2 regions of the Amycolatopsis sp. NPDC004625 genome follow, and region 1 is predicted to be linked to the other one. Evidence: riboswitches for the same ligand, from Rfam matches in the RefSeq annotation. Region 1 holds a riboswitch; the other holds the start of a gene.

What was found. Region 1 has a riboswitch for thiamine pyrophosphate ahead of thiC (phosphomethylpyrimidine synthase ThiC). Riboswitches for the same ligand answer to the same signal wherever they lie in the genome.
Region 2: it holds a riboswitch for thiamine pyrophosphate, as region 1 does, so the genes downstream of both, ABZW17_RS42830 (thiamine ABC transporter substrate-binding protein) here and thiC (phosphomethylpyrimidine synthase ThiC) in region 1, are expected to answer to the same signal.

What each region holds. Positions count from the first base shown of each region.
Region 1 covers NZ_JBEXKX010000050.1:43,740-47,934, forward strand. Annotated here, with positions in the region: gene thiD (bifunctional hydroxymethylpyrimidine kinase/phosphomethylpyrimidine kinase) at 1-175, opposite strand, end outside; gene thiC (phosphomethylpyrimidine synthase ThiC) at 172-1,809, opposite strand; TPP riboswitch at 1,803-1,924, opposite strand; gene ABZW17_RS38520 (trypsin-like peptidase domain-containing protein) at 1,963-2,874, opposite strand; gene ABZW17_RS38525 (glycoside hydrolase family 15 protein) at 3,076-4,195, shown strand, end outside.
Region 2 covers NZ_JBEXKX010000072.1:808-5,002, forward strand. Annotated here, with positions in the region: gene ABZW17_RS42810 (ArsR family transcriptional regulator) at 1-70, shown strand, start outside; gene ABZW17_RS42815 (hypothetical protein) at 70-537, shown strand; gene ABZW17_RS42820 (hypothetical protein) at 540-869, shown strand; gene ABZW17_RS42825 (4a-hydroxytetrahydrobiopterin dehydratase) at 1,240-1,524, opposite strand; TPP riboswitch at 1,557-1,666, shown strand; gene ABZW17_RS42830 (thiamine ABC transporter substrate-binding protein) at 1,689-2,732, shown strand; gene ABZW17_RS42835 (iron ABC transporter permease) at 2,777-4,195, shown strand, end outside.

The DNA of each region.
Region 1 (4,195 bases):
CGTCGGCCGGGATCTCCGTGAAACCCTGCACGCCCAGCGAGTTCTGCACGGTGACCGCCGTCAACGCGACCAGCCCGTGGACGCCGTGGGCGAAGAACGTCCGCAGGTCCGCCTGGATGCCCGCACCACCGCCGGAGTCCGATCCGGCGATGGTGAGGGCGGTGGGCGGTGTCACGGCTGGACCAACGGCAGGTAGACCTGGCCGCCGGACTCGGTGAACTCCGCCGACTTCGACGCCATGCCGGCCTCGATCGCCTCCACAGTGGACAGACCGTGCTCCTCCGCGTACTTGCGGACGTCCTGCGTGATCCGCATCGAGCAGAACTTCGGCCCGCACATCGAGCAGAAGTGCGCGGTCTTGGCCGGCTCGGCGGGCAGCGTCTCGTCGTGGAACGAGCGCGCGGTGTCCGGGTCCAGCGACAGGTTGAACTGGTCGTTCCAGCGGAACTCGAACCGCGCCTTCGACAGCTCGTCGTCCCACTCCTGCGCGTACTGGTGCCCCTTGGCCAGGTCCGCCGCGTGCGCGGCGATCTTGTACGTGATCACGCCGGTCTTGACGTCGTCGCGGTTGGGCAGGCCGAGGTGCTCCTTCGGCGTGACGTAACACAGCATCGCCGTGCCGTACCAGCCGATCTGGGCCGCGCCGATGGCCGACGTGATGTGGTCGTACGCCGGCGCGATGTCCGTCGCGAGTGGACCGAGGGTGTAGAACGGCGCTTCGCCGCAGAGCTTTTCCTCCAGCTCCACGTTCTCCTTGATCTTGTGCATCGGCACGTGGCCGGGGCCCTCGATCATCACCTGGACGTCGTGCGAGCGCGCGATGTGCGTCAGCTCGCCCAGAGTCTCCAGCTCGGCGAACTGGGCACGGTCGTTGGCGTCCGCAATGGACCCCGGACGCAGGCCGTCGCCGAGGGAGAACGTGACGTCGTACTGCCGGAGGATCTCGCAGAGCTCCTCGAAATGCGTGTACAGAAAGGACTCCTGGTGGTGCGCCAGGCACCAGGCGGCCATGATCGACCCGCCGCGGCTGACGATCCCGGTGACCCGGCGCGCGGTCAGCGGGATGTACCGCAGCAGCACGCCGGCGTGCACGGTGACGTAGTCGACACCCTGTTCGCACTGCTCGACGATCGTGTCGCGGTAGATCTCCCACGACAGCTTTTCCGGTTCGCCGTCGACCTTTTCCAGCGCCTGGTAGATCGGCACGGTGCCGACCGGCACCGGCGAGTTGCGGATGATCCACTCGCGCGTCTCGTGGATCCGCTTGCCGGTGGAGAGGTCCATGATCGTGTCGGCGCCCCAGCGGGTCGCCCACACCATCTTGTCGACCTCTTCCTCGACCGACGACCAGACGGCCGAGTTGCCCATGTTGGCGTTGATCTTCACCAGGAAGTTCTTGCCGATGATCATCGGCTCGGACTCGGGGTGGCGGCGGTTGACCGGGATCACCGCGCGCCCGCGGGCCACCTCGTCGCGCACGAACTCCGGCGAAACCCGTTCGCGCGCCGCGATGTACTCCATTTCGCGGGTGATGACGCCCTGTTTGGCCCAGCCGAGCTGCGTGTTGTGCTCCCGCCCGTCGGCCCAGCCGGCCCGCAGCCGGTGCAGTCCACTGTGGACGTCGATGGCCACGTCGGGATCCGTGTACGGGCCCGAAGTGTCGTAGACGTCGAAGTGTTCACCGTTCGAGAGGTCGATCCGCCGGGCGGGGACGCGGAGCCCGGATTCCGTCTGGTTGTACGCCTTGTGCGAGCCCGTGATCGGCCCGGTCGTGACGTTCAGCGCAGCATTGCTTTCCAAAGCCGTCAACGACTTTCACTCCCTACGCCGGCATTACCCGGTCAGGTTCATGCGGTCGGTGACGCCTGCGAAACGCAAGTCACCCTCTCAGCCCGCCATGGCGCGAGCTCCCGCGTTGGTGTTGTGCCACCGACCATGCCACGCCGGAGCGCGATACTCAAGTCACCCGACCAACTCGGCCGGAGTGGCGTAGACGTCGACCATGGCCCCGTTGCGCAGCACGGTGATCGGCAGTGCGGTGCCGATCACCTCCGCGAACAGCTGCCGCTGGATGCCTTGGGCGTCCGAGACGCGGGTGCGCCCGACGGTCAGCACGAGATCGCCGGCCCGCAGCCCGGCCCGGTCCGCGGGACCGCCGGACACGACTTCGTGCACCCGCAGCCCGGCGCGCTGCCCGGTGCGCTCGGCGACGTCGTCCGGCAGCGGCGCGGGCACGCCGACGACGCCGAGGTACGCGCGCCGCACCCGGCCTTCGACGACGAGCGTGTCGATGATCCGCCGCGTGGTCGCGTTGATCGGCACGGCGAGCCCGAGCCCGACCCCGGCGACCGCGGTGTTGACGCCGACGACCCGGCCGGCGGAGTCGGCGAGCGCCCCGCCGGAGTTGCCCGGGTTGAGGGCGGCGTCGGTCTGGATGACGTCCTCGATGACCCGCCCGGCGCGGCCGTGGCGCACCGGCAGCGCCCGGCCGAGCGCGCTGACGACCCCGGCGGTGACGGTGCCGGAGAACCCGAGCGGGCTGCCGATGGCCACGACGAGCTGCCCGACGACGAGCCCGTCGGCATCGCCGAGCGTGGCGGACGACGGAGTTTCACCGCGCGCCCGCAGCACGGCGAGGTCGGACAGCGGATCGGCGCCGACGACGTCGAAGGGCACCTCGCTCCCGTCGGCGAAGGTGGCGACGCCGCGCCGGTGCTCGGCGACGACGTGGGCGTTGGTGAGCAGGTGGCCGTCGTCGGCGAAGACGACCGCCGAGCCGCTGCCGCGCGCGAGCTGCACCCCGGCGACGTGCGGGGCGACGGTCGCGGCGACCGTGCTGACCACCCGCGAGTAGGCGTCCATGGCCTCGTCCATGCGTACCTCGATTACAGCGTTGCAGGTACTACAATTCTGCGCCCGTAAATCGGTCGGGGGCGTTCGCTGTCCGTGAACCGGTTCACCGGACCAGTGACGGTCAGTGGTTCACCGGATCGGACCATGCGCCGGTGAAGGATCGGCGGCAGACTCCCAAGTCGCTTCTGTAACGGTGCAGAAGCGATCTTCTGTGGGGTTGATATGCGCAAACTCATGTTCGGCGCCCTCGCCGGGCTGCTGGTCACCGGCCTGATCCCGGCGACCGCGGTGGCCCAGGGCGAGGCGCCCGGCGCCCCGGGCGCCCATCCCAGCTGGCTGCCCGCTAACAAGACCGGCTTCGGGACCGCCCACGACCGGTCCAGCAACGTCTGGTTCACCCTCCAGGGCGGGCAGATGTCCGAGGTCTACTACCCGGACCTGTCGACGCCCAGCGTCCGCTCGATGAACTTCGTCGTCACCGACGGCCGCAGCTTCGCCGTCACCGACTACTCGGCGAAGTCGCAGCAGGTCCGGCGCACCGACGACGACAGCCTGGTCTACGAACAGACCGTCACCGACGACCAGCACCGCTGGCGCCTCCGCAAGACCTACGTCACCGACCCGGCCGCCACGACCGTGCTGGTGGACGTCGACTTCCAGTCCCTGACCGGGCGGCCCTACCAGCTCTACGCGGTCGCCGACCCGGACCTGACCAACGACGGCTCCGACGACTCGGCCGCCCGCCAGGGCGACGCCGTCACCGCGCAGGACGCCACGAACGCGGCCGCGCTCACCGCGAAGCCCGCGTTCACGAAGACGAGCGTCGGCTACGCGGGTGCGTCCGACGGGAACACGCAGCTCTCCAAGACCTTCCGGCTCAACCAGTACGACACCGCGACCAAGGGCAACGTCGTGCTGACCGGGCAGACGAGCGCCGACGGCGTCCGGAACCGGCACGTCACCCTCGCCCTCGGCATGGGCGCGAAGGCCGCCGACGCGCTCGGCAGCGCGCAGGCGTCGCAGCGACGCGGCGTCCGCGACATCACGCGCGCGTACGACCGCGGGTGGGAGCAGTACCTGCGAGGGGTCAGCAAGCCGCCGTCGTCCCTGAAGACCGACGCCGAGCGCGACCTCTACAAGGCGTCGATGCTGACGCTCGCCGCCAGCGAGGACAAGCACCACCCGGGCGCCTTCATCGCGTCGCCGAGCATGCCGTGGCGGTTCGGGAACAACGACCCCGAATGGTCGCCGTCGGGCACCTACCACCTCGTCTGGCCGCGTGACCTCTACCAGATCGCCACCGGCCTGGCCGCCGGCGGCGACACGGCCGCGGCGAACCGGG
Region 2 (4,195 bases), on a different contig from region 1:
CGCGGATCCGTTCCTCACCAGCGTTCGTGAACGTCCGCTGGCCCGGCTGAACCTCGACCAGGAGGCCTGATGCCCCAGTGGAACCAAGGGCGCGAACGGATCGACGCCTTCCTCGCCCGCGGCGCCATCGAGCACGTCCCGGCGTCGCGGGAGGCCGCCGAGGCGGAGCTGGCCAGGGCCCGTACCCACCTCGCTTCGGCGCGGCAGCTGCAGGACACCGATCCGGAAGGTGCCTACACGCTGGCCTACGACAGTGCGCGCCGGGCGCTGGCGGCCGTTCTGCAGAACCAGGGGCTGCGGGTGACGAGCCGGGGTGGCCACGTGACCGTCTACGAGGCTGTCCTCGCCCAGCTGGATCCGCCGCTGGGGTCGCTCCTGCGGCCCTTCAACCGGATGCGGGCCCGGCGCAACGAGATCGCCTACCGGTCGTCGGAGACGCCCGCGATGACCGCCGAGGACGTGGCGGCCGATGTGCCGAAGGTGCTCGCGCTCATCGAAGTCGCGGAAAAGGCCATCCCGAACATGCCCCGGTACTGATCGTGGCCTCCCGCCCGCTGACGCCGGAGGAACGGACGACCCTGGACACGCTGCTCGCGGCGGACTTCCCCGGGGCCGCGGAACTGCGGGCGCAGGCGCCCACGGCCCGGGTGACCGGCGGCTGTGCCTGCGGCTGCCCGACGATCGACCTCGCGGTCGACGAAGCCACGCCGCCGGCACCGATCGAAAACTCGGTCGCGGTCGAAGCCGACGCCCCCGGCGGCGGGCTCATCGTCTTCGTCGAAGCCGGGCGGCTGTCGTGTCTCGAGTACTGGACCGTCGAAGACAAGCCGCCGGCCGGGTTCCCGCCGGCCGGGCAGATCGTCCTCTGACGACCTAGCCGAGCAGGCCCAGCAGGGCGATCGCGATCAGCACCACCGCCGGGGCGAGGGCGTTGATCCAGGTGCGCTGAGCGGTGGTGAGGGCGGTGTTCATGGGCGTTTCCCTACGGGCGAACCGATGCTTCCGCTCCGAACAGCGCGCTGATCATGGCCCGCGTTAACAGCTGTGATCGAACTCTCAGCCGTCCGAGTGACGGCGGGTGCGGGCGGTGAACCAGAGCACCCCGCCGGCCGCTGCCACCATCGTTGCGAACGCTGCCGTGCCGACCACGATTGCCTGGGTCATCTCGTCTCCTTCCCGAAGGTTCCGGTAACCGAGAGACGTCGAAGGCGGGCAAAAGTGCACTCAGCGTAACCGAGGTCACAAAGCGGCGAGCACCGCGTCGATCTCCGCCGCCAGGTCGAAGTCCTTCGCCGTCAAGCCGCCTGCCGAATGCGTCGAAAGCCGGAACGTCAGCGTCCGCCAGCGGATGTCGATGTCCGGGTGGTGGTCGGCGGCCTCGGCGAGCTCCGCGACGCGGTCCACCACCTCGATCGCCTGGGGGAAGCTCGCCAGTTCCACCTCGCGGGAGATCACCGCGCCGGCCCGGGTCCAGCCGGTGCCCAGGCGAAGATCGGCCTCTGAGCCGCTCAAGATTTCCGTCATGTCTCCATGGTCCTGCGTCCTGGACTACGCTGCACGGTTGCCACGGGAGTCCGGCGGGTGCCGGGCTGAGAGGCGGGTAATCCGCGACCGTTCGCACCTGAAACGGATCATGCCGGCGAAGGGAGGGCTTCCCCCTCCTCGTCCGGCGAAGTGCAGGAGGGTAGATGAAACGCAGGGCTGCGACGGCCGTTGCCGTCGTCGGCGTGGTCGCCGCGGGGTGCTCGCTGTCGGACGGATCCGGCGGCACGCAGCAGACGCCCACCGTCACCCTCGTGACGCACGACTCCTTCCTGGCGCCGCAGGAGGTGCTCGACGCCTTCCAGAAGCAGTCGGGCATCAAGATCTCCGTGCTCAAGCAGGGTGACGCCGGTTCGCTGACCAACAAGCTCGTGCTGACGAAGGCCAACCCGATCGGCGACGTCGCGTACGGCGTCGACTCCACCTTCGCCTCGCGCGCGCTCAGCGAGGGCGTCTTCGAGCCCTACACCAGCCCCGAGGCCGACCGCGGGCCGCAGCGCTACGCCGTCGACCCGGAACACCGGCTGTCCGCGGTCGACGTCGGCGACGTCTGCGTCAACGTCGACACGAACTACTTCACCGCCAAGGGGATCCCGGCGCCGTCGACCTACGACGATCTGGCCGACCCGAAGTACAAGGACCTGCTGGTCGCCGAGGACCCGGCGACGGCGTCCCCCGGCCTGGCCTTCCTCCTCGGCACCATCGCGAAGTACGGCGAAGCCGGCTGGAAGGACTACTGGACGAAGCTGAAGGCCAACGGCGTCAAGGTGGTCAGCGGCTGGGAAGAGGCCTACACCAAGCAGTTCTCCGGCTCGTCCGGCAAGGGCCCGCGGCCGATCGTCGTCTCGTACGCGTCGTCGCCGGCCGCCGAGGTCGGCGACGACGGGAAGCCGCGCACCAAGGCGCTGCTCGACACCTGCTACCGGCAGGTCGAGTACGCCGGCGTGCTGGCGGGCGGCAAGCAGGCCGACAACGCGCACAAGGTCGTCGACTTCCTGCTCTCCCAGCAGTTCCAGGCGACGGTCGCCGCCACCATGTACGTCTACCCGGCCCGCCAGGGCGTCGACCTGCCCGCGGGCTGGGCGCAGGTCGCGCCGCTGCCGCAGAAGCCGCAGACGCTGCCCGCGGACCAGGTGCAGGCGGGCCGCGAGAAGTGGATCGGCGAATGGCGCACGCTCCTGCAGCAGTAACCCCGCCGCGGACGGCCCGCGGGCTCGGCCTGGCGCTGCTGGGCCTGGCCCCCATCGGCTTCCTGGTGGTCTTCTTCGCCTGGCCGGTGCTGGCGATCGTCGGCCGCGGGTTCGCCGCGGGCGGCCTCGGCGCTGTCCTCGGCGATCCGCGGACCTGGCAGCTGGCCGGCTTCACCGTCGGGAGCGCGGCCGCGTCGACGGCCGTCGCGGTGGTGGCCGGGCTGCCGGTGGCGTTCCTGCTGGCCCGCGGCCGGCTGCCCGGCGTCGGCCTGGTGCGGACGCTGGTGCTCGTGCCGTTCGTGCTGCCGACGGTCGTGGTCGGGCTGGCGTTCCGCGCCCTGTGGCCGGACGGCGGCGTGCTGCCGATCGTGCTGGCCAACGCCTTCTTCAACGTCGCCGTCGTCGCGCGGACCGTCGCCGGGCTGTGGGCGAGGCTGGACGCGCGGACGACCGACGCCGCCCGCGCGCTCGGTGCCTCGCCGTGGCGGGCCTTCCGGTCGGTGACGCTGCCCGCGCTGGCGCCGGCGATCGCGTCCGCCGCGGCCGTGGTGTTCCTGTTCTGCGCCACCAGTTTCGGCGTCGTCCTGATCCTCGGCGGCGCCCGCTACCGGACCTTGGAGACCGAGATCTACCTGCGGACGGTGGACCTCCTGGACCTCTCGGGAGCGGCGGCCCTTTCGCTGATCCAGTTCGCGGCCGTGGTCGCCGCGCTGGTCCTCGGCGGACTTGCCCGGCGGCGCAAGGAAAGCGCCGCCCGCATCGGCTCGCTCCGCGCCCGCCGCCCGGAAGGCGGCGAGTGGTGGGTCGTCGGCGCCGCGGGTGCCGTCCTGGTTTTCCTGGTGACGCCGATCGTCGCGCTGCTCGCCGAATCCCTGTCCACAGAGGACGGCTGGAGCCTGGCCGGCTACCGGGCCCTCACGACCACCGGCGAGAAGGGCGCCCTGCAGGTGTCCGGCTGGGACGCCGCGCTCAACTCGCTGAAGGTGGCGATCGACGCGACGCTGCTCGCGATGGTCGTCGGCGTGCTCGCGTCCGTCGTCCTCGTGGCCCTGCGGCGCTCGCCGGCCAAAGCCGCGCGCGGGCTGGGCGAGACGATGGACGCGGTGCTGATGCTGCCGCTCGGGGTCTCCGCGGTCACCGTCGGCTTCGGCTACCTCGTCACGCTCGACGCGCTGCCCGGCGACCTCCGGACGTCGCCGTACCTGGTGCCGCTGGCCCAGGCGCTGGTGATCATCCCGCTGATCGTCCGGATGGTGCTGCCGGTGCTGCGCTCGGTCGACGTCCGGCTGCGGCAGGCCGCGTCGACGCTCGGCGCGAGCCCGCTGCGCGTCTGGCGGGAGATCGACCTGCCGCTGACCCTGCGGCCGCTGGTCGCCGCGGCCGGGTTCGGGTTCGTCGTGGCGCTCGGCGAGTTCGGCGCGACCAGCTTCCTCGCCCGGCCGACGGCGCCGACGCTGCCGGTC